Regions from separate parts of the Ornithinibacillus jepli genome, predicted to be linked through region 1. Evidence: predicted binding sites of a transcription regulator. Region 1 holds the regulator's gene; each other region holds the start of a gene.
The links. Region 1 encodes LexA, which represses DNA repair genes until DNA is damaged. Its sites were predicted from a motif close to CGAACATATGTTCG; they were not measured.
Positions count from the first base shown of each region.

Region 2: a site for LexA is predicted at 4,110-4,123, ahead of AB1K81_RS02020 (YhjD family protein). Genes of this name have one in related genera too.
Region 3: a site for LexA is predicted at 2,867-2,880, ahead of AB1K81_RS03405 (DNA polymerase IV). Genes of this name have one in related genera too.

Region 1 covers NZ_JBFEGG010000001.1:941,172-949,812, forward strand. The annotation lists gene AB1K81_RS04870 (methionine gamma-lyase family protein) at 1-216, shown strand, start outside; gene AB1K81_RS04875 (MerR family transcriptional regulator) at 320-733, shown strand; gene glnA (type I glutamate--ammonia ligase) at 805-2,136, shown strand; gene lexA (transcriptional repressor LexA) at 2,285-2,908, opposite strand; gene AB1K81_RS04890 (YneB family resolvase-like protein) at 3,183-3,830, shown strand; gene AB1K81_RS04895 (DUF896 domain-containing protein) at 3,915-4,151, shown strand; gene tkt (transketolase) at 4,239-6,239, shown strand; gene sirA (sporulation inhibitor of replication protein SirA) at 6,379-6,831, shown strand; gene AB1K81_RS04910 (YneF family protein) at 6,883-7,107, shown strand; gene AB1K81_RS04915 (cytochrome c biogenesis CcdA family protein) at 7,286-7,990, shown strand; gene AB1K81_RS04920 (Na(+)/H(+) antiporter subunit B) at 8,045-8,482, shown strand; gene AB1K81_RS04925 (response regulator) at 8,509-8,641, shown strand, end outside.
Region 2 covers NZ_JBFEGG010000001.1:392,699-401,339, reverse strand. The annotation lists gene addB (helicase-exonuclease AddAB subunit AddB) at 1-3,183, opposite strand, end outside; gene AB1K81_RS02025 (TVP38/TMEM64 family protein) at 3,260-3,916, opposite strand; gene AB1K81_RS02020 (YhjD family protein) at 4,140-4,529, shown strand; gene AB1K81_RS02015 (competence protein ComK) at 4,477-4,998, opposite strand; gene AB1K81_RS02010 (hypothetical protein) at 5,115-5,267, opposite strand; gene lplA (lipoate--protein ligase) at 5,478-6,473, opposite strand; gene AB1K81_RS02000 (MBL fold metallo-hydrolase) at 6,553-7,284, opposite strand; gene yhfH (protein YhfH) at 7,391-7,510, shown strand; gene pepF (oligoendopeptidase F) at 7,725-8,641, shown strand, end outside.
Region 3 covers NZ_JBFEGG010000001.1:640,686-649,326, reverse strand. The annotation lists gene AB1K81_RS03420 (methyl-accepting chemotaxis protein) at 1-399, opposite strand, end outside; gene AB1K81_RS03415 (amidohydrolase) at 683-2,302, shown strand; gene AB1K81_RS03410 (YuzC family spore coat inner layer protein) at 2,358-2,738, opposite strand; gene AB1K81_RS03405 (DNA polymerase IV) at 2,901-4,151, shown strand; gene coaW (type II pantothenate kinase) at 4,185-4,991, opposite strand; gene AB1K81_RS03395 (BCCT family transporter) at 5,123-6,718, shown strand; gene AB1K81_RS03390 (S8 family peptidase) at 6,769-7,971, opposite strand; gene AB1K81_RS03385 (alpha/beta fold hydrolase) at 8,186-8,641, shown strand, end outside.

The DNA of each region.
Region 1 (8,641 bases):
AATTCTTTTGTTACGCCTTATCCAAGTGAAATGCCTGGCTATGAAGATGAAGTGATTATGGCAGCGGGAACATTTATTCAGGGGTCTAGTATTGAACTATCTGCAGATGGTCCAATTCGAGAACCTTATACTGCTTTTGTACAAGGTGGACTAACATATGCCCATGTAAAAATTGCGTTAATCGAGGCTGTACAAGCTATAATACAGGAAAAGTAATCTAGAAAATTGAAAGTTTAGAGATGATGTTAACTTACCTAACATTTTGTTGACAGAATAACTCACATTTAATATAATAATTTTGTAAAGGGAGGTCATAATCATGAATGACACAGATCGACGCTCCATGCCTTTATTCGGAATTGGTATTGTAATGAAACTTACTGAACTAACCGCTAGGCAGATTCGCTACTACGAAGAGAATGAATTAATTCATCCAGAGCGAACAGAGGGGAATCAACGACTATTCTCATTCAATGATGTAGATCGACTACTAGAAATAAAGAATTATCTAGACAAAGGTTTAAATCTTGCTGGTATCAAATTGTTACTTAACGAAGAAGACTCTGAAAAAGAGCAAAAAGAAGAAGAAAAAGCATTACCTCAAAAGCAAAAATCAGACCTAACCGATAAAGAGCTAAGAGCGATTTTGAGACAAGAAATTACCGAAGCGAATCGGTTTGGAAAAGCGAACCTAAGGCAAGGTGAGCTTGCTAGATTCTTTGTTAATAGGTAAATAAGTAGGTATAGAGGGAAGGAGTTTCCTACTATATTAACTTTATTTTAAATTTTAGGAGGAGAAAAATTATGGGTTACACTAGGGAAGAAATTGAAAGAAAGATTAAAGAAGAAAATGTAAAATTTATTCGACTTCAGTTTACAGACATGCTAGGAACAATTAAAAATGTCGAAATCCCATTAAGTCAATTGGAAAAAGCTCTTGATAATAAGATGATGTTTGACGGTTCTTCAATTGAAGGTTTTGTTCGCATTGAAGAGTCTGACATGTATCTTTATCCTGACTTAGATACATTTGTTGTGTTCCCTTGGACTTCTGAAAAAGGTAAGGTTGCACGCTTTATTTGTGATATTTATCGTCCTGATGGTACACCATTTGAAGGTTGCCCTCGTTATAACTTAAAGCGTAATCTGAAGAAAATGGAAGAATTAGGCTTTGATGCATTTAATATTGGAACAGAACCGGAATTTTTCCTATTCAAATTAGATGAAAAGGGAGAGCCTTCATTAGAACTAAATGACCATGGTGGATATTTCGACTTAGCTCCTACTGATTTAGGAGAAAATTGCCGTCGTGACATCGTGTTAGAATTAGAAGAAATGGGCTTTGAAATTGAAGCATCCCACCATGAAGTTGCTCCAGGGCAACACGAGATTGACTTTAAATATTCCGACGCATTAAAACATGCTGATGATATCCAAACATTTAAACTAGTAGTTAAAACAATTGCTAGAAAGCATAATCTACATGCAACATTTATGCCAAAACCATTATTTGGTGTAAACGGATCTGGTATGCATACAAATATGTCTTTATTTAAAGGTAATGAAAATGCATTTTACAATCCGAGTGGAGATTTAGAATTAAGCGAAACTGCTTATCAATTTATTGCGGGTATTGTAAAACATGCAACTGGATTTACAGCTGTTACAAACCCTACTGTTAACTCTTATAAACGCCTAGTACCTGGTTATGAAGCACCAAGCTATGTAGCATGGTCAGCAGCTAATAGAAGCTGTCTAATGCGTATTCCGAACTCTCGTGGACTAAGTACTCGTGTTGAAGCAAGAAGCGTCGATCCAGCTGCTAATCCTTATATGGCATTATCAGTATTATTAGCTGCGGGTCTTGATGGAATCCGTAACAATTTAACACCGCCTCCTGCAGTAGATCGTAACATCTATGTTATGTCAAAAGAAGAACGCGATGAAGTTGGTATTAAAGATTTACCATCATCTTTAATTGATGCATTACAAGAACTGAAAAACGATGAAGTAATCGTGGAATCTCTTGGTGAGCATTTATTTGAACACTATATTGAAGCAAAAGAGATAGAATGGGATATGTTTAGAACGAGCGTCCATCCTTGGGAGAGAGATCAATATCTAACTAACTATTAATAATAAAAAACCGGTAATTTAAAGGCAACCCCTTTAGTTTACCGGTTTTGTTTGCAAATAATAGTACTATACTGAAATAACTAGAACTAACGCCTATTGCTTAAGAGAGCAATAGGCGTTAGTTAATTTTATAGGGGAAATATCTTTATTAATGAATGTGGCGATACAAGCCAACTACTTTACCGAGTATGGATACATTTTTATATATTAATGGTTCCATCGTAGTATTTTCAGGTTGCAAGCGAATATGATCCTTTTCTTTAAAAAATCGTTTTACAGTTGCTTCGTCATCTTCGGTCATTGCTACAACAATATCACCGTTTTGAGCAGTATTTTGTTGTTTGACGATGACCATATCACCGTCTAAAATACCTGCCTCTATCATACTCTCACCATCAATTACAAGTACAAATAGATTTTCATCTGGACCTGCAGTCGAACTAGGAATTGGTACAAATTCTTCAATGTTTTCAACAGCAGTTATCGGGATACCAGCTGTTACTTTACCAATGACAGGTGCATATCGAGCTTCGTCTCTAGGAATATTACTTTCCTCATCTAAATCTAGTATTTCAATAGCTCTAGGTTTAGTAGGATCACGTCGTATAAATCCTTTACTTTCTAGTCTAGAAAGGTGTCCATGAACAGTGGAGCTCGAGGCAAGGCCTACTGCTTCAGCAATCTCTCGAACAGATGGTGGATAGCCCTTTAATTTGACTTGTTCTTTTATGTATTCAAGTATTGCTTGTTGTCTAGTTGATAATTTAGTCATCTATTAAACACCTCGCACATATAATTTATTATTGCTAGTTTATCATCGATAAGAAAAAAAAGCAAACATTCGTTCGAAAAAAACTGTTGACAAGAGCGTATGTTCTGTTATACTAAAAATACGAACAGAGGTTCTTGTAATGTAAAGAAGAAGGGATGATGGAGAAATGTTTGGTAAAGTAAATTTGACAGATTTATTTTATATTGTTGGTTTTGCTTTAACATTAGGATTCTTATACCTTTCATTAATTAGTGCATAATAGGAGAATTATAAATTGAATGTAATTATTTACTGCCGTGTGAGTACAGATAAAAAAGTTCAAGAGACATCATTAGCTAGACAAAAAGAAGAATTACTTCAATTGGCTAATCGGTATCAGTTTAATGTCATCAAGTGCATAGAAGAAAGAGCAAGTGGATATGAAGTGGAACGTGATGGGGTTTTTGATATGCTAGAGTCATTTGAAAATGGACAAGCAGAAGCTCTTTTAATTCAAGATGAGACAAGACTTGGCCGGGGCAATACAAAAATAGCTTTATTTCATCAACTAACTAAACTCAACGTCCAAATTTTTAGTTCGATTCATGATGGGGAGCTTGAGTTATCTGAATCTGATTCAATGGTACTGGCTATTGTAGGGATTGTTGAAGAGTATCAACGGAAGATACATAACTTAAAAATTAAGCGAGGAATGAAAAAGGCTATAGCTAATGGGTATAAACCTGCTCATAACCTTACTAATCAACATTTATCACCAGGTAGAGAACGGAAAGAAGTGCCAATTGAAGAGATTATTCGATTACGAAATAATAACCTTACGTTCAGTGAAATAGCAAAGACCTTAAATGGTCTGGGTTACGAAGTATCGAAGGCTACAATCCATCGAAGATATCAAGAATACCAAATAATTGATTCAGATTAACTGAAAAGGTAATATTAAAAAGCAAGAGCATCCAATGTTCTTGCTTTTTAATATTTTCATGATATGAACCTAGGAGGTTACTATATGATTTCACAAGATAAACTTGACCGAATTAATGCGTTAGCTAAAAAGGCAAAAACTGCTGAAGGATTGACGAAGGAAGAACAAAAAGAACAGAAAACATTACGGGAAGAATATTTAGGAAATGTACGAAATTCCTTTAAAAATCAGTTGAAAACAATGACAGTTATTGATCCAAAAGGCAATGATGTGACACCGAAAAAACTTCGTGATATGCAGGAAAGAAACCAAAAACACTAGACATAGTAATGCTATATTAAGGAATACTAGAAATATGGTAGGCTGTCATTACTTATAGCTAGTTACTTAAGGAAAGGAGTAGAAATTATGTCAATCAACATAGAACAGATGTCAATTAATGCAATCCGTACATTATCTATTGATGCTATTGAGAAAGCAAATTCTGGTCATCCTGGATTGCCTATGGGGGCAGCTCCAATGGCATATACTTTATGGACAGATTTTATGAACCATAATCCGAAGAATTCTAAATGGTTTAACAGGGATCGTTTTGTTTTATCAGCAGGACATGGATCAATGCTTCTTTATAGTTTACTGCATTTATCGGGGTATGACGTTACAATAGATGATATAAAAGCGTTTCGTCAATGGGGCTCTAGAACTCCAGGACACCCAGAAGTTCATCATACAGATGGAGTTGAAGCAACGACTGGCCCTTTAGGTCAAGGGATTGCTATGTCTGTTGGAATGGCGATGGCAGAAGCGCATTTAGCTGCCAAATATAATAAAGAAGATATTCAGGTTATCAACCATTATACATATACACTAGTTGGTGATGGTGATTTAATGGAAGGGATTTCTCATGAAGCAGCATCCCTAGCAGGTCATTTGAGATTAGGAAAATTAGTTGTATTGTATGATTCGAATGATATTTCTCTCGATGGAGAGTTAAACCGTTCATTTTCTGATAACACAGAAGAACGATTCCGATCTTATGGATGGCAGGTTATTCGGGTGGAGGACGGAAATGATATAGTACAAATCCGTTCTGCAATAAAACAAGCGAAAGAAAATACGGAACAGCCAACATTAATTGAAATTAAAACAGTAATTGGCTATGGTTCTCCAAATAAATCGGCTTCATCAGCTTCTCATGGTGCACCACTAGGAGAAGATGAAGTAGTATTAACGAAGGAATTCTATCAATGGGGACATGAAGACTTCCAAGTTCCTAATGAGGTATATACTGATTTCAAGGAAAAGATTCAAGTTAAAGGAGAAAAACTTGAAAGTGATTGGAATAATCTTTTTACCACTTATAAACAAAAGTATCCGCAAGAAGCTAATGAATTAGAAATGGCAATTCGAGGGGATTTGCCAGAAGGTTGGGCAGAAAATCTACCTAAATATGAAGTAGGAAAATCATTAGCTACAAGAGCATCTTCAGGTGAGGTAATAAATGCAATTGCTCAAGAAATCCCTAACTTCCTTGGTGGTAGTGCAGATTTAGCTGGGTCTAACAAGACTACAATAAATGGGGAGGAAGACCTCACAAGACATAATTATAGTGGTAGAAATATTTGGTTTGGTGTACGTGAACATGCAATGGGGGCAGCATTAAACGGTATGGCTCTGCATGGAGGTCTAAAAGTGTTTGGCGGTACCTTCTTTGTATTTAGTGATTATTTACGGCCGGCAATACGTTTATCGGCAATCATGAATACACCAGTTACGTATGTATTCACACATGACTCTATTGCGGTTGGAGAAGATGGACCAACCCATGAACCGATTGAACATTTATCTTCATTTAGAAGTATGCCAAATCTCTCTGTTATTCGCCCAGCAGATGGTAATGAAGTGAATGCAGCCTGGAGACTTGCGGTAGAATCGACCGATCAACCGACACTCCTTGTCTTAACAAGACAAAACTTACCGACGCTAGAGGGGACTAAAGTAAACGCCTATGAAGGTGTCAAACGTGGAGGCTATATTCTAAGCGATGCTTCGAAAGAAACTCCAGATGCTATATTAATTGCTTCTGGTTCAGAAGTACAACTTGCAATGGAAGCACAAAAAAATCTTAGAGAAGACGGTATAGATGTAAGAGTAGTTAGTCTTGCATCATGGGATCGTTTTGACAAACAGGATGAAAGCTATAAACAAAAAGTATTACCAAAAGCAGTTAAAAACCGTATTGCAATTGAAATGGGATCACCATTAGGCTGGGAGCGATATGTAGGTCTAGAAGGAAAAGTGATGGGTATTACAACTTTTGGTGCATCTGCGAATGGTGAAAAGCTTATAGAAGAATACGGCTTTACGTTAGAGAATGTTATAATCAATGTGAAGAATTTAGTTAAATAAAATCCAGTAGTAATAGTCCAATTCGAATAAGAATTGGACTTTATTTATTTTCGACAAAACTAGTGATATTTTGTTTCGCAGTATGACATTATTTTTTAATAGATTACGTATAATAGATGGAAAAGGGGAGGGAAGAAATATGAAAGAATATAAAGTATATTGGATTAAAGAAGAATTTGCTAAGCATTATTATTATAAGTGTGACATTCTATTCCGATTTTTAAAAGAACACTATTACAATCAATTACGTAATGACTTACTTATGCAATTTAATTTTATAACCGAGAACTTCCCAAAGGATCCTCTAATCTCACAATTAATTAGACAACCTAAAAATACTTTGCGAAGAGAGTATAGTATGGATAAGCTAGAAATAGGAAATAAAAGAGAATTTATTACTTTACATATTGAAGAAAAACATATAAAATTTCGTTGTGAAACATTACAGGATGCTGAAGCATTATTATTTCCTACTTTGAGACGGTTTCATCCATATTTATTCATCATTGATAATGATTATGAAAATTATGGATGGATTTCGCCTGTAAAGATTAGTACTGCATATAATAATGACCAAGTATTGTATTCTTAGAACTGTTTTACTATACTGTATAAGAGACAACACGAAGGAGGAAACGAATAAATGGACGTAATTTGGGTCGTATTAATTGCTATAGCAGCTTTAATTGCTGGTGTTGCTCTTGGATTTTTTATTGCCAGAAAATACATGATGAGTTATTTGAAAAAGAATCCACCAATTAATGAGCAAATGCTACGTACGTTAATGATGCAAATGGGGCAAAAACCTTCACAAAAGAAAATTAATCAAATGATGCGTGCGATGAATAATCAAATGGATAATAAATAGCGTTCTGCAATAATGAAATACTAACATAAGTATACATTGCACAGAGATAACCCGTACTAAATCCTAGTAGGGGTTTTTTCATGACAATATTTTCGTCTAATTGTCAAAATCATTAAGCATTCTTTTGTAATCCTTTTGTTATAATGAGTAATAGACACAGAAATTCAGGAGGCTAATTATGTCTGAAATAAATATTTTTCTTGCATTTGGAGCAGGGTTTCTTTCATTTGTTTCTCCATGCGTTTTACCACTCTATCCTGCTTTTTTATCATACATAACAGGTATGAGCGTTAGTGAAATTAAAGATGAAAATAAAATGTTAAATCGTAATAGTATTTTACATACTCTTTGCTTTTTAATTGGTTTTTCAAGTATTTTTATTGTGTTTGGTTTTTTTTCTTCAGCCATTGCACAATTTCTTGTAACATATCAAGATATAATTAGGCAAATTGGAGCTCTATTAATTATATTCTTCGGTCTAGTTATTGTAGGGATATTTAATTTCAAATTTTTAATGAAAGATAAGAAAATCACCTTTAAAAACAGACCATCTGGATTTTTAGGATCGGTTTTAATAGGTCTTGCTTTTTCTTTAGGGTGGACGCCATGTACTGGTCCAATTCTTGGGGTTGTATTTACATTAACAGCTACTGAGCCAAGTAAAGGGATGGTAATGATGATTGCCTATATTTTAGGGTTTTCCATCCCGTTTTTTGTATTATCCTTCTTTATCGGTAAATTGAGTTGGATTAAACGCAATAGCCATAAAATTGTTAAAATCGGTGGATATATTATGATTGCTTTAGGAATTGCATTATTTTTCGATTGGTTGACAAAACTAACTGCATTCCTGGCAGGGTGGATAGGTTTCTATGGATTTTAATGGTAAACTATATTATTATAATACCTATAGATATTACATAAGGAAGTGTTGTTTTTGATTAAACCTAATAATCTGATATTACAAACTGCAACTGCTTTAATTGCCTTTATATTATTAGGGTTTTCTGTTTACTTATTTTTCGCAGGCCATAATGCTCCTGGTGGTGGATTTATAGGTGGATTAGTTACCGCAGCAGCAGTAGTTTTACTATATATGGCATACGGAATAGACTTTGTAAATAAAATATTGCCGATAAATTTCCGAGTACTTATACCAGTTGGGTTATTGGTTGCGTTTTTAACAGGTTTAGGGTCATTCTTATTTGATGCTCCTTTCCTATCACATACATTTGGGTATTTTGAATTTCCGATATTTGGAGAAGTAGAACTTGCAACAGCTATGCTATTTGACTTGGGAGTATACTTAACAGTAGTTGGAGTAACCGTTACAATTATTATAAATATAGCAAATGATACAGGATCAGAAGTTTGATTTTATATAATTGGGGGATTTGTTAAATGGCAAGAATTTTAATAGTTGATGATGCGAAATTTATGCGAACTACATTACAAACGATCCTAACAAAAAGTAACCATGAAATAGTAGGAGAAGCAGAAAATGGGGAAGAAGCTATTTCCTTATTTTCCGAGC
Region 2 (8,641 bases), 550 kb from region 1:
TCCACCTGATTCCAGTGACGTATCCATCATTTGAACAACACGTTCCTTGTTAATAAGTAAGCCCTTCATCTTATAACGTTTAAAAATTTCTTCTTCTAGGTCTTCATCGGACATTCTTGATTTACCAGATATCATTGGATTATGAACATGGAAGTATAATACCCCAGCTGGTGTTGCTTTTTTCCCTAACCACTGTTCGGATTGAGATAATACGACATCTAAATAAGTTAGCATCTGAAGCGCAATACCATAATATACATCAACCATGTCAAGTCCTCTTGCACTTGATTTGTAATCGATAATCCGCAAATATAGATCCTCTTGATCTACTGCTTTGTCCACTCGGTCAATACGTCCCCGTAACTTAATCTCATATCCGTTGGGAAGTTGTAACGTTACAGGATTAAGCTTGTCTCCTTTTGAACCAAATCCTAGTTCTAATCCAACTGGAGAAAACTTACTTAACCTTGCTTGCTCACTTAAGACGTAAGCTGCTCGAGCAATAGTTTGTTGCAGCTTGCGTTGTATATACTGATAACGATTCGTACTATGCAAAATTTGATGCTGTAATATCGGTGCAAGACGGTTTACTGCACGCTCAGCATATAAATCTGCGTCCTTTTTGGTTAAATGGGCAAAGTCTCTTCCTTCTTCTGTAATCCATTCCGTAATAATCTTAAGTGCTTCATGAAAAAGGTTTCCGATATCTGGGGCATCTAATTTATACGTTTTTCGTTCATCTAATCCTAAACTATATTGGGCAAAATGCTTATATGAACAGCTATAATAAGTCTCTAGTCTAGACACACTTGCAGTTAATTGTTTCGGATAGAGCTGTTCTATTGTTTCTTCATCTATATCTGTAGGTGTATTCTCATAATACAAGCTTTGTAAAATTGTATAAGTAGTATCATATTTTTTATGATTAGTCATATACCAATTAAGCACATGCCACCACACTGGCTTTATAGGATATCCTTTTCTGCTTCGTGCCAGTTGAGCAGTAAGTGCTGACCTTGTTTTAATTGGTGATGTTATAAAGCGATCCGCCTCTAGTAATTCATCAGGATCTTGTAGTAAAATATGTTCACTACACGCTGGGAACATATTCTCAATGCGTTTAATAAGCTGGGATGGCATTTTCGTTTTACCTTCTTCATCACTTAATGGATAACTAATCCATATATAATCAGAGGCTGCCGTAAATGCTAAATACATATAAAACCAATCATCTAATAGCTGTCTTTTACTTGTATCTGCAAGTTTCATACCATTAATAGCTAATAACTCACGCTCTGTTTCGCTAATCATGCCGTCTGCTGGTGGTTTAAGCGGCCAAACCCCTTCATTAACTCCAACTAAGAATGAACATTTAATATCGCTAATACGGGAGCGATCAATCGTCCCTACAATAACGTGATCAATACTTGGTGGTACATGGGAAAACTTCAATGTTTCCAACCCAGCATCTAATGTTACACGAAATGTTGATAGAGACATTTCTTCTTCGCCAGCCATTTCAACCATTTCATCAAATAAGTGAATCAGTGCATTCCAAACTTGTTCTTGTTCTCGACCCTTTGCTAATTGACCATTTTCATCAAAGAAATTTCGCATTTCCTCTAATCGATCCGGAGCATCTACTTGTTCTAATAATGTAAAGGTATGAATGCATAGTTCTCTAACTGTCATTGCACTTCTAATTTGTTCGTCGTATTCACCAAGAGCTCTTACGACCTGTTTCCGATAACGATTAATTCGTATTTGCATTTCCTTCTCTGAATCCGTTTGTGCGGCACGATCAAAACCGCGGAATCGCTGGAATACCCAGTCTTCCTCACTCATCCACTGCTTTCTCGAACGAATGCCATATTCAATACAATAGTTTTCTAGCTCATCTATTGCATCATTTGTTAATGGATATTCCTCATCCGATGCAGGAATAAAGCCAGTTTTTAACATACGAAATACCGCATCATACCGCCAGTTACCTTCTACCACTTCCATTGCAGAACGAATAAACTCAATTAAGGCGTGGTTTAGCATTGTTCGTTTTTCATCAATAAATACCGGGATATTATAATCCTCAAAAATTGTCCCAATAATATCCTGGTATGTTTCTGTTTGACGAATCAATACTGCTATATCTCGGTAACGATAATTTTCTTCACGAACTAATCGTAAAATCTCCTGTGCTACACCCTCAATTTCCGCACGAGGATGAACTGCTTCTGCAATTTGAATAGGTGCTTTCCCATTATATTTTGGTACTGGTCGGACATCAAAGTTTGCTTCTAAGTGAGCAAAATAAGGCTTATCATAAAAAACTCCGTCTATCGGATTTAAGATGATACTATTTTCTATTTTTATTTCATTCGCTTCTGCCATTTGTCTTAAGACTTGATAGGTTTCCTTCGTTTGATAGAACAAATCCATATCAGACAAGTTAGGATTATCTTGATCATCGACGGTTAAAGTAACAGTAATACGTTCACATTTCTTTAGAAGTGTTTCTACTACTACTAATTCTTTAGGAGTGAAACGGTGAAATCCATCAAAATAAATTTCTGCTCCTTCTAAAGACTTTGCCTCTGTTATCTTTTCTGCTAGAAGCGATAATTGGTCTTCACTGTCTATATATTTATTAGCTAGAGCATGTCCTAATTTTTCATAGATATAATAAAGATCATCTAACTTATCTACTAGTGCTCTTTCACCTGGTTCTTTATGGGCATACTGATTAATTTGATACTTCTGTGCTAATAGAGTCTCAGGTGTAATCTCATATCGTTTAAATTCCGTTATCATTTTCTCTAGCTGATTTAAAAAGCCTTGCTTCTCTACTGCTTTTTGGAATACATTCCAGTCGCCTTCTTTTTCTTCGATTATTTTTCGAAGCATCATTTGGATACCAACAGAGCTAATAAATTGTCTTGTTGCTCCACCAGTTTCCTGTAAAATTAACCAAGCAAGACGAGAAAAGCTTGTGACCTGTGTTCGAGCACTACCTTGAAACGACTCATCTTGGAACAAGGCATATTCTTGTTCAAAAGTCATTTGATCCGGAACAATATAAAATATTGGTGGACCTTGTGGATTAGCGGTTGATTTTTCTTTTATTTCTTCAAAGGCTATTTCACTTTTTTTAGTACCAGATCTCCCTAATATAAAGCGCAATCCCACTACTAATACCTCCCTATCCCTAATGAAAAAAACTTCTGATTAAATTACATCCAATACAGAAGTTTTGTTTTTTCGGTTATTTAACTTCTTCCGAATCCGCTACGTCTTTTTGTTTCGACTTTTGATGTAGCTTATTTTCTATAAATTTCCCTACAATCCAAAATAAGACAATACAAACACCAACAATGATTGTTTTAAATGGATTTTGGGCAAATGATAAAATACTTGAACCAATATAAGAAATTGAAAATATCATTACTGATTTTCCAAGTATTACAGCTAATATAAATTGGTACATATTAATATTAGATAAGCCCGCTACCACATTAATAACAGCTGACGGCGAAAAAGGAAAACACATGAGTAAAAACAACGGCCCAAATCCGTGCCTTTCCAGCCAGCTTGTTACTTTCTGGACTTGCTTATTTTTACGTACTGAAATAAATATTTTTTTATCACCGAGATTACGGATGATTAAAAATACCATAATTGCTCCTAAACTAGAACCTGCCCAGGATAGGAGAAACCCTTCTAGTAATCCGTAAGCAGCTGCATTTCCCATTACAAACACAACCAACGGTAAAAATGGAAGAAATGCTTCTATAAACGGGAGCAATATTCCCGGTAATGGGCCTAGGCTCTCATAATCTTGAAGCAGTTCCATTATGTACTGATCTAATTCATCATTACGTACAGCGCTTTTCCAATCTGCTATGATACTATATATATTCATTCATTAAGTCTCCCCATCCAAGGCCAAAATGTACAATTTAATTGTAATGTAAATTTCATTTTATGAAAAGTTTAACGAAATCTAGAATATCTTTTTTTAAACTTATTATCTAGTATAGCCTCACCCTTTTCCATTTTTACCATATTTTTTTAAAACTTTATTGTGTATTTTTTTAATACTTTGGCGTATAATGAGAACAAACGTTCTTATCGGAGGGAGATTTATGCGCTATCTAACAGATGAAGAATTAAAAGTCGCATCACGCTTTCTATTTCTCTCGATGGCAATTGTCGTAATTCAACAAGATATTCAGCACATCCAAAAGGGTGCCTTCAAAATAAAAGAACCATATTTACAGCTCTTAGAAAAAATGAATGCTAATGCACTTGCTGAACGGAGGCAATTACGTAAAAAGATGGAAGATAAAAAGCTCAAAGTGATGCTCATTAATAAAAATGATTCTTTCTCTTCTTATCTCTTTCTATGTAGGGGAAAAGAAGAAAAACGAAATTACTTTAACCCTGCTATACGAAAAAAAGTAGAAGACATTGTACAAGAAATTATGTGGAAGGCTCTGGCTTCGGACCAGGCTTTGGCCGCTGCAAATGCTTGATTCGATTGTCGAGAAGATACCTAAATTGCGCTGTTCGGTGAATTTGATTCATGATAGAACCATAGGATGCATCTATAACAAGCTTCTTCCCCGTCTTAAACACAATCTCGGTTTTATCCATAAATCGGTTTACATGGTCAATATGGGAATGGGCAATCCAAGAGCATTTAGCATTGGTAGGCGAGGTCGTAGGAAAGAAATACATGCCACTAGAAGGATCAATCGAGATTGGTGCTTTATGTGTGATTCCACATATATCTCGTGTGCCGTCTTGTCTGCCTTTGAGACTTGATCCAAAGAACCTACAAGCATAATCGATTAATTTACTAGGAGACTTTTCTACCATATATTCGGCTTCTTCTTCAAGAATATAGGTATGAACATTTCCAGTCTCGTCCTTTTTTGCGACAACAGCCAAGGTTAATGGAGTAATTTCATGTAATGGAGAATATAAATCTTCAGTTATCATATTTAATCATCCTTTCATTCATGAAAGGGTGAGGCTATATGTTAATTTACCAGATTTTCCATCAAAATTAAACATATGGTAGGTAATTTTCAACAAAATATATTAATAGTACTTTTTTATTCGTCAAATGGCTGATTTTCAGAAATATTTCCTTCTGATAATTGATTTTCTGATTTTGTTTCTAATTCCGTTTCCTCTGCGGGTACTATGAAATTAGGATTTAATATAGTAAAGGTTTCTAACTCTGGTCTTCCATCTCTCTTCTTCAATGTCGTCTCCTCCTTTTTAGTTAGTATGTATAGTTTCCATTTTTTTCATACAAATCTGATAGCAAATTACTAGGAGAGTCTTTGTTCTGTTGTTCTTTCTACACTCTATGAACTTGCGACAATTAGCTCGTCTCTTTCACTCTGGGTCATGGAACCTGTCCCCCTGTCCCACAAAAAAACCAGCTCGTGGAATGGAGCTGGTTTTAGTCATTAGTATAGTAGGTTAATAAAATCTTCTTTTGTAATTTTACCTAGGTAGTGTGATACGTCAATGTCTTCCAGTGCTTGTTCAATTGCTTGTTTTTCATGACGTACACCAATTAGTTTTTCCTCAAGATCTACAATATCTCCTAAACCGAAGAAATCACCATAAATCTTACAGTTTTCGATGACACCTTTTTTGACATCAAAACGTACATCTAATAGGCCTGATGGGAATTTATGAGAGGCTTGTACATTAAATGCAGGTGATTTACCATAATTCCACTCCCATTTTTGATAACGTTCTTCCGAGATTTTATGGATGTTTTTCCAATCTTCCTCCGTTAACTCATAACGTGGAACGTCTTTCACATCATCCACTTTAAAGATGTGTTTTAAAATACGCTCTTTGAACTCTTCCATTGAAATTTTCTCATCAAGGAATTCAGAAATATTGGCAACACGGCTACGGATGGATTTAATCCCTTTTGATTCTATTTTTTCTTTCTTTACTTTAAGTGCTTTTACTACATTTTCAATTTCAGAATCAAGCATTAATGTACCGTGGCTAAACATACGACCCTTTGTAGAAAACATTGCGTTACCAGAAATTTTACGTCCTTCCACGACAACATCATTTCTTCCTTGTAATTCAGCAGGAACACCAAGCTCATTTAATACTTCAATAACTGGCTTTAAGAATTTAGCAAAGTTATGGAAGCTTTCCCCATCGTCCTTCGTAATAAAACTGAAGTTAAGGTTTTGTTCATCATGGTAAACCGCACCACCACCAGAAAGACGACGTACTACTTTAATATTATTATCTTCCACATAATCTGTGTTAATCTCTTCAATCGTGTTCTGGTTTCTTCCAATAATGATAGAAGGCTTATTAATATAAAATAATAAGTATGTATCCTTCTCACCAAAATTTTGTAGTATATATTCTTCGATAGCTAAATTAATCATTGGATCGGTAATGCCTTGGTTATCGATAAATTTCATCGAATCCCCCTCCTAATTAGTTAATTCATTTCCAAATATTAGTTTATCGGAAATAGCATTCCTAGGCAAAGAAAAGCGTCTAAATTCCCCAAGTAAGTCCTTCCTTTGCGAGTCGTATTTTCCCATTAAAAATCTTACTCGCTTGTTTCACTAAATCTTCTGTATCCCTGTACTGAGGTAAATGGCTGAGTATTAATTCTTTCACATTAGCTTCCTTAGCAATAGTAGCCCCTTCGACACTAGTCATATGCCCGGCTTTAGATCCGTCTTGATCTTCATAAAAATTGCAATCTGTTATCAAGACATCTGCATCTTTACTAAAGGAAACCCACTCTTCCTGATAACTAGTATCTGCAGTATAAACAAGCACATGTTCCCCATCTGTAATTCTCATGCCATAACATGGAACAGGATGTTTCGTCTTTAAGAACGTAATCGAAAAAGGACCTATCGTTAACGTTTCATTTGGATCATATGCAATGCCTTCTGTATATTCATGAGTTAATTTTTCAAATCCTTCTTTATCTTCTGTATGAGCATATATTGGTAAAACATCCTTGTTTCCTACTACATAGGATTGCACTAACCAAGCATATTGAAGTACGCCAATATCAGCTATATGATCTTGATGATAATGGGAAAGTATTACAGCATCAATATCCAATACATGTTTAATTTTTTGGAGTTTAGATAGTGCACCACTTCCCACATCAATTAATAATGTAAAATCTCCTTTTTCCAATAAATAAGCAGATGTTGCGCCATCGGCAGCAGGGAATCCTCCCCAATATCCAATTACAGTAAGTTTCATCCTACATCACCTCATAACATTTTTGTTGTAACACAGTATTGACTACCTGCATACTGTTATAATACAATAATTTTAACAACGTAAAGGAGGAACCACATTGAAGAGTGTGCTGGAGTTTTTCCAAAATCTACCTAAGAGAAAGTGTCAGAAATGCGGTATGGATATCAATGAACAGGCAGATTGTTATATCAACATTTGTGAAGAATGTGATCACCCAGCTCGATAGTATTTCTCCTCCACCAATTGTAAGCATTAATAGAAAAGGAAACAACTATTGCACAGCTATTATTCAATAGCTGTATTTTTTTGATTGCAACAGGGTTAGCTAACACATTTTAAAAGTTTATTTAGAAAATTTATGCAAAACAATATCCTTCTGTCCATTTTTATATTATAATACTTAGACTACCGAAATAAATTTTCAGGAAGGGGAATATGTTATGACAACAACCCAAACAAAAAGACTACTGCGTTCAGAAGTACCAGAGGAACAAAAATGGGACTTAAGCGACCTATTTCCATCATTTGAGGATTGGGAAAAAGAACTGCAAGCTGTACAAGCTGATGTTACAGAAATTACGGAGTATAAGGGTAAGCTAGGAAACGATGCAAAAACATTATTAAACTGTCTTACAACTCTAGAAAACTACCGCGAGCGATTAGTAAGAGTCTTTACATATGCTAGCTTAAAATCTAGTGCGGATGGAAGCGATCCAGACAACCAACGTGATTCTGCAAGGATTTCTTCAACCGGGGCCACTATTGGGGCAAAACTTTCTTTTGTTCAATCTGAGTTACTAGCTCTACCCGCAGGGAAAATTGAACAATTCTTAAATGAAGAAGAAGGTTTAAAACCATACAAGAAAATGTTAGATGATATTTTGGAGGATAAACCACATACCCTAGCACCAGAGATTGAAGAAACATTGGCAGCATTAAGTGAAGTACACGATGCTCCATATATGATTTACTCCCGTAGTAAAGCTTCTGACATGGTGTTCGATTCCATCCAAGACGAAGCAGGAAATGAACTACCTATGTCTGCTGCACTATACGAGGACCGTTACGAAATAGAAGTAGATACCAAACTCCGACGTGATGCATACGACTCTTTTGTAAAAACATTAAATCAATACAAAAATACGTTTGCAGCAACATATGCTACTGAAGTGTCCAAACAGGTAACAATGTCTCGCTTACGAAACTATGAGTCAGTAACAGATATGCTACTTGCACCACAACAAGTAACAAAAGAAATGTACGAAAATCAGTTAAATGTAATTCAGGAAGAGCTAGCACCACATATGCGTCGCTATGCTAAACTAAAAAAAGAAAAACTTGGCTTAGATGAGATGCG
Region 3 (8,641 bases), 300 kb from region 1:
AAACATACGGTACATTTCTTGATTCAAAGAGGTTACCTCTTGATAAATTTCTTCTTGTTCTTTTGAATCTAAGTTAATTCGTACTTTACTTGCCAATTCATTATATTGTACTTGGTTCTCCTTAAAGGATTCTACTAGACTTGGATCCGGCTCTTGATAGTAAGAGACGATATATATGCTCATATTCCGGGTTAATGATCCCATTTCAGAAATATTCATAGCAATATCACTTTTTGATTCTAATGCTTCAATATCTTTCCCCATACCATTGATAGAGTTTAATACAAATACTGACGACCCAACAAAAAGTAAGATTACAACGGCAAACGTTAAGCCATACTTCCAACCAATCTTTATATCCCGATGACTAATTTTTTTGAGTTTAAATCTCTTTCGCATTTTTTATCCCCCATGTTAATATCAATTACAAAACTATTCTCCTTGAATAGTAAACTAGTTCAATATCTATAAAAACATCTTTTCTATTTATCAATCATAAGCTATGAATCGCCAAAATTCAACAAATCTCGGTCGTATCTTTCAAATATTAACACAACTTTTACTTATAGATAATTTCAAACATAATTGACTTACTTTTTGGTGATTAGTATGATGTTCTTAATATTTATGCAGTTCTTAAGTTTGACTATTTTTAAAGTCTAGTTATTTAGGGGGATCCACCATGAGGAGAATTTATACAAATGGCAATTTTTATACCTTCAATCCAATTAAGCCACATGTTCAAGCAGTGGTTGTTGAGAACGGTAGATTTATTGATATGGGAGAAGAGCACCAAATGTTACTTCAATGGAATACTGGTGCTTGTGAAGTGATTAATCTTTATGGTAAAACGGTGACTCCTGGTTTAGTAGACAGCCATCTTCATTTATCACTTATTGCTGAGCAATTTATCCATTTAGACCTCACAGGAGTATCATCGAAGACTGAAATGCTAGATAAGATTCGCGCAAAAGCAAGCAATTTAAAACCAAATGAGTGGTTACTCGGTGGTGGATGGGATGAAAACTTGTTTACAAGCGGATTTATCCCTACATTGGAAGAGCTTGATTCTGTTGCTCCTTACAACCCGCTGTTTTTAAATAGAATCTGTACACATGCGGCTGTTGCAAATAGTAAAGCCTTTGAAATAAGTAACTATCATTCTACTATGTCCATACCTGAGGGCGGTTCTATTGTTTTAGATGAATATACTAAAAAACCAACCGGATTAATCTTAGAATCCGCTTCGGAAATTTTTAAACGAAACATCCCTCAAAAAACTTATGAAGAACTTCTTCAAGCAATGCGAAAGGCTGTTCAGTTTGCCCTGGAAAAAGGTCTAACAAGTGTTCATTCGAATGATCCACTTTTTCTAGGTGGTTTACAGCAAACTTACCAGATTTATGATGCTTTGTTAAATGAAGAAGAGCTTGGTCTACGTACAAATCTTTTAATTAATCATGATTTTCTTGATGATTTAAAAAATGCTGGTATGTATACTGGCTATGGAAATGAAACACTTCAAATTGGTGCTGTTAAAATATTCGCTGATGGCGCTTTCGGGCGCAGAACAGCATTATTGTCTGAACCTTATCATGATGCTCCAGAGCATTATGGAGAGGCAATGCTTGATAAAGAAGCATTGACAGATATCGTAAGAAGAACACGTGAATTATCCATGCCTATCGCAGTGCATACCATCGGTGATAAAGCACTAGAGAATGTTCTAGATGTGTTAGATCTCTTTCCTGCTGTCAGCCATCGTGACAGACTTATTCACGTGCAAGTCCTTAACCAACAATTGATAAATCGGCTAGTAAACCCAAGCCGTATTGCTGATATACAGCCTAGATTTGTAGTAAGTGACTTCCCTTGGGTAATGGAGAGACTTGGAACGAATCGTTCAGAAAAATCTTATGCATGGAAAACATTAATGAATCACGGGGTAATTTGTGCTGGTGGTTCTGACTCTCCGGTTGAACCCGTCAATCCATTACTTGGCATTCATGCGGCTGTCACTCGTAAGTTACCTGGCGAATCCCATGAAGGCTGGAATCCAAACGAAAAGCTTTCTATGGTGGATGCTTTTCGATTATTTACAGAATTAACCGCCTATGCAACTAATGAGGAAACGATAAAAGGAACGATATCTAGAGGAAAATTAGCCGATATGACCGTCTTGTCTCAGAATCCTTTTAAAATGCAAGACCCAGATGCATTATTGGAAACAGAAATTGAAATGACCGTAATCGGTGGAGTAATTAAATACGAAAAGTCTAATCAAATGACTCCTTCTAAATAAAAAAAGCCAGTTAAACTAGTATGAACAGCATCTCCAAAACTATTGGAGATGCTGTTCAAAGTTTGACTGGCCCTACTATTTTATTCCATCTTAACGCTACGGTTAATCTACAGCATTCTGTATTCCCAACCATTGATACAAACTCTAACCGTAAACCATCTGGGTTAACGTGAACATCTACATCTGATGTTATCCCAATCGATTTTATTAATCGTTTCACCTCATCCATATTAGATTCTTGTGCAGCGGTCATTACCTGTTTATCGAACCCCTTTGATGATGCAAATCGATCCAAAACAACACTTGCCTCTTTCATTAGTTTCTTTGTTTCATTAGCAGAATCATATAATAAATCAGGATCCACTTCTGGAAATTGACGGTAAGCCAAAAATTGTGGTTGTGGTGGATAAAAGTAGATCGGATAGCAATAATACATCCTTTTCCCCCCTTAATTGTCCATACAACACTATATGCTTTTTAGGAAAATGAGGAAATTGTCTAATATTAAACTTAATAGATGAATAAATTTCCATTGATAATCTAGAGCGACCAACATATAATATAGGAACAAATGTTCTTATTGAAAGGTGTAGGTACAATGGATTATTCTACTTTTCCACGTCACAATGTGTTATGTATTGATATGCGATCCTTTTATGCTAGCGTTGAAGCAATTAAATTAGGACATGATCCAATGGAAACGATGCTTGCTGTTGTAGGAGATCCGAATAGATCTGGAAGTATTGTTCTTGCCGCTTCACCTGCTTTGAAAGAAAAATATGGGATTAGTAATGTTAGCCGCTTTTTTGAGTTACCAAATGATCCTGCAATTCATATAGTCCCAGCCCATATGGCCGATTACCTTCAAGTTTCTGTAGAAATTACTAGGCTAATTAACCAATACACCCCAAAGGAAGCAATCCACCAATATTCGGTTGATGAAGTATGGGTAACACTAGATGGGTTAGAAAAATTATTCGGTGACCCTTGGAAAATTGCTAATCAAATTAAAGAAGACATTCTCGATAGCTTCGGTATTACTTGTTCAATCGGCATTGGGGATAATAAATTTTTAGCAAAGGTCGTGATGGATTTACATGCTAAAAAAGTTGGGATAGCAGAGTGTCGGTATGAAGATGTCGAGGAAAAGCTTTGGCCACATCCCGTAGAAAAAATATGGGGGATTGGTAGCAGAATGAAACGAAATCTTAATCGTATGGGCATTATCACCCTTGGACAGCTTGCAAGATTTGACTTAGATCGTCTAAAAAAACGGTTTGGTATAATGGGGGAACAGCTTTATTGGCATGCTTGGGGGATTGATTTAAGTCCAGTATTCGGGGATTTCGTTAAACATGAACAAAAAGGCTTTGGTCATGGTATCGCTCTTTTACGAGATTATACAAAAAATGAGGTTGGGGTTTGTATTTTAGACCTTTGTGAAGAGGTTTGTCGCAGAGCTAGAACCGCTGGTAAGACCGGGAAAACGATCCACCTTGGAATTGCCTACTCCAAAGAAACGGGTGGTGGATTCTCACGTTCTAGATCAATCCCGATTCCTACTAATGTCACAATGGATATGTATCATATTTGCATGCAACTTTTCCATGAGTTTTATGATGGATATAGTAATATTCGCCACGTCTATGTGACACTAGATAATTTATATGATAAAGCAGAAACTCAATTAAATTTATTTGAGGATCGATCTAAAAAAAATGACATTGGCTATTGTATGGATGCCATTCGCGAAAAATATGGTACAACCGCCATCCTTCGCGCTAGTAGCTTTACTGATGCTGGTGTGACATTAGACCGCAGTAAAAAAATCGGCGGACATTATGCTTAAAAGAAGAGCGAAACAGAGAAACTGTTTCGCTCTTTAAATTTCTATCAACGCACCAATTGCTCCAGCATGAGTACCTTTATCAAGAAAGACAGGCTCATAATTCATCATGTCACGAAAACGGTTTAAAACATCCTTTAATACAGGATTATTCGTGACAGTTCCACCGATAAATACTATTTGACTAGTTTTCTTTCTAGTGGCAACTTGACTAGCTAATAATAAAATAGTCTCCCCAATCAATTGCATGACACTAGCGAGGTGATCATGTTCTGTTGCATCCGAATACAAATGAGCTTTTCCTAAATTAGCTGCGGTTAAATCTCCATCAATAGGTGGCTCTTCTGGGTAATAGATGTCACGCACTAATAAATCACTATTCCGAGAATCACCTTTTGACGACATTTGAGTAAAGGTTTGAAAATCCTTTTTTCGGGTAATTAAATAACCTAAACCCATCAATGTTCCACCACCAATACCACTACCCAAAACACGTTCAAACGAATTTGCGGTAACATGAAAAATAGATGTCCCCGTTCCAATATTAACTAATATAAACTCTTTATTTACTATACCTTTTTCTTTTAACAAATATTTAGTTCCTGTTGTAACCGATTGAAATTCATCAATCAAATGGCAGTTATTAGAGGAAAGTTTATTTAACGCACGCGCCTTACCACCGGTTACATATAGCTCAGCATTAGGAGACAAGAATGACAACCACTTAACAACATTATCCATTTCTTGATTAGAAAAGGTTTTCGTATGTATTTTTCCTTGTTCAAAATAAGCAAGCTTAACTAAAGATCCTCCAGCATCAATACCAATTTTATCAATTAACATAGTTTACCCTCCCATATATCAAACTAAATGAATAGAGCTAAATAGAAAAGTGTGTAAATCATTGATGGAATTAATGAACTTGAGCATATTAACTATATATTAAGAAGTAATAAACAGGAAGGAATGTCTGTATGAATAATAAACTGATTGACTGGCCAACTTTTATTGGGGCATTAGTTATTTTACTAGCTGTTTCCCTACCATTAATATTCTTTCCAGAGGCTGGGTCAAACGTTATAAATGCTGTAAATAATTTTATTACAGGAAATTTTGGTGTACTATTTTTAGCACTTGGCTTATTCGCACTATTGTTTATATTATATATCGCATTTAGTAAATATGGAAAAATTAAATTAGGAAAACGTGGAACAGAGAAGGAATTTGGTACCTTTTCTTGGGCAGCGATGCTCTTTTCAGCTGGAATAGGTTCGAGTATTTTATATTGGGGAATGATTGAATGGGCCTATTATTATCAAGGTCCACCTTTTGGTGTCGGGCCCAAAACCAAAGAAGCTATTGAATTAGCTGCAACCTATGGAATTTTTCACTGGGGACCGATAGCATGGGCAATATATACCCTCCCAGCATTACCTATTGCTTATTTCTATTATGTTAGAAAAAGCCCAGTATTAAAAATTAGTTCTGCCACTAAGCCTGTTATTGGAAAGCTTGCAGATGGTCCTTTAGGTATAGTCATTGATGTCCTATTTATCTTTGGATTGTTAGGTGGTGCTGGTACGACCCTTGCCTTAGGGACTCCAATGATTGCTGAAGGAATAAGTGATATTACAGGGATTCAAGTTACTCTATTTTTACAAGCATGTATTATGCTTGTATGCACGTTGATTTTTGCGATAAGTTCTTATTCTGGACTAAATAGAGGAATTAAGATTTTGAGTGATATTAATTTGTGGTTAGCTATTTTCATCCTTTTGTTTATCTTCATTTTCGGCCCAACAGTATTTATTAGTGAGTCAACCTTTACAAGCTTAGGCGTTCTCATGGACAATTTCTTTCATATGGCGACTTGGCTAGAACCATTAGCCGCATTTGATGCCTATCCTGAAACAAGATTTCCAGAATCATGGACCGTGTTTTATTGGGCGTGGTGGGTAGTTTACGCACCATTTATTGGCCTATTTGTAGCACGTATCTCTTATGGAAGAACTATTAAAGAAATGATTCTCGGAACAATTGCTTATGGAACACTAGGCTGTATTATGTTCTTTGGTATTTTGGGCAACTTCGGTCTATATTTACAGCTTTCTGGTTCATTTGATGTTATAGGATATATGAATGAATTTGGAGCACCTGCTGCAATCATTGCCATCTTAAATCAGTTACCGATTTCTGGATTGATCGTGATTATTTTTACCATTTTAGCCATTGTATTTCTCTCTACTACCTTTGACTCAGCTTCATATATTTTAGCTGCAGTAGTACAAAAACACGTACCTGGTGGGGAAGCACTTAGGTGGAATCGCTTATTCTGGGCGTTCACACTTTTATTACTTCCACTTGTATTAATGTTCATTGGTGATTTAGAAGCACTACAAACGGCTAGCATAGTAGCAGGTTTTCCAGTCATGTTTATTATGGTACTACTGGCAATATCCTTTGTTAAAGCTGCCGGAGCAGATTTACGGGCATCAAAAGAATACCGCTCCCCTACCATTTATATAGATCGTAGAAATATAAATAAATCTGAAGATACTAAAAAAAGTTAGAGAGAGCTACTAAAGCTACCTCTAACTTTCTTGTAATTAGTACCGGTTAATTAATAACGAACCGAAGCATTCACATCAATTAGCCCATGTTGTACATACCTACCAACACCACTCATATAAACGGCTGTATTTTCAATTACAGCACGTACTTGTGCATTGTTTTTCCCTTGACCTGTAAGTAAGGCTGCCTGACCAGCAACATATGGAGAGGCCATTGATGTACCGGACATATACACATAACTATTTCCTGGATAGGTTGAAGCAATATCTACCCCTGGAGCCATCACATCGACCCAAGTACCCCAATTCGAAAAGTTTGCCTTCCGATTTCTAGAATCGACTGCACCTACCGCAATAACATTGGAATATGAAGCAGGCTCAAAAGTAGTACTTACTCCATCATTACCAGCCGCAGCCACTACTACAACACCACGATTCCATGCATAATTAACTGCATTTTCTAAAGTTTGTGTATCACAGTTACATCCTAATGAAAGGTTAATAACCTCAGCACCTGCATCCGTTGCATATATAATGCCATCAGCAATATCTGCTAAGGATCCACTTCCATTAGCATCTAGAACACGAACAGCTAATATTTTTGTATTAGGTGCCATCCCTGCAATTCCTGTGCCGTTGTTCGTCTCAGCAGCTGCAATACCTGCGACATGAGTGCCATGACCATTTTGATCGTTTGGTGTATTATCATTTTGTACAAAATCATACCCTAAAAGTACTTTTCCATCTAAATCTGGGTGATTATAGTCAACCCCTGTATCGAGTACAGCAATTTCTTGACTAGAACTTCCACGCGTAACATCCCATGCTAAATCAGCATTTGTATTAAATAGCCCATATTGGTAACTAGGGCTAAAATACGTATCATTTGGTGTCCAAGTTGCCGTTAAAATATAGTTCGGTTCTACATATTCTACATTTGGATTATTACTTAAAGCCTTTACTACTGCATCTACATTCCCTACCTCAAGTACTAAAAACGGTGATTTTACAGCATCCACATCCGCTTTTACTTTCGCATTTACATTTTTAAGTGCATTACTTTGCTTAGAAGCAGAAACATTATCCTTAAATTTTACAATTACTTCACCCTTTACATACTCACCCTTAGAAACCGATACTGAGCTACTACTAACCTTCTCTAACTTCCCTTCATCTTGAGCAGCACTTCCTACAACAGGAAATAATAAAACAAGTACCGCCATCACCATACTTCCTAACCAAAACTTTTTCATGAAACTCCTCCTCTCAGAATGTACGATAAAGTATACTTTGAGAGTGAACGTTTCATAATAAGTAATCTATACTAAAAAAGTTGGGAAACTTAGGCGGACATAGATTCTTAGGTCTAGGACTTTTAACCAAAAAATAACATTTCCGATATGATAACTTTATTTAATTTGTCCATACTAAAGATTAGACTAATATCGGTGGTGACGAAAATAATAGATGGATTACACTAAAGGATATTTGAAACTTCTAGATACTAACATTTATTGTGAATATGTTATTCAAGATAAACCGACTATTTTCCTAATCCATGGTTTTGTGGCTTCTACATATACCTTTAATCGATTAAAACCGTTACTTGCTGAACAATATTCGGTAATCGCTATTGATTTACCAGGTTTTGGTAAAAGCGAAAAATCCACTATTTTTACTTATTCATACGAAAATTACGCCAAGCTTGTACTCGAGTGCTTGAATTATTTTGACATAAATGAAGCATATATTGCAGGTCATTCCATGGGTGGACAAATCGCATTGTTTGCGGCTAAAAATTCACCTAAAAGAGTAAAAAAGTTAATATTATTTTGTAGTTCAGGATATTTACCACGAGCAAAAAATTACATGATATATAGTACATATCTTCCTTTTTTCTACGTTTTTGCAAAGCGAAAGATA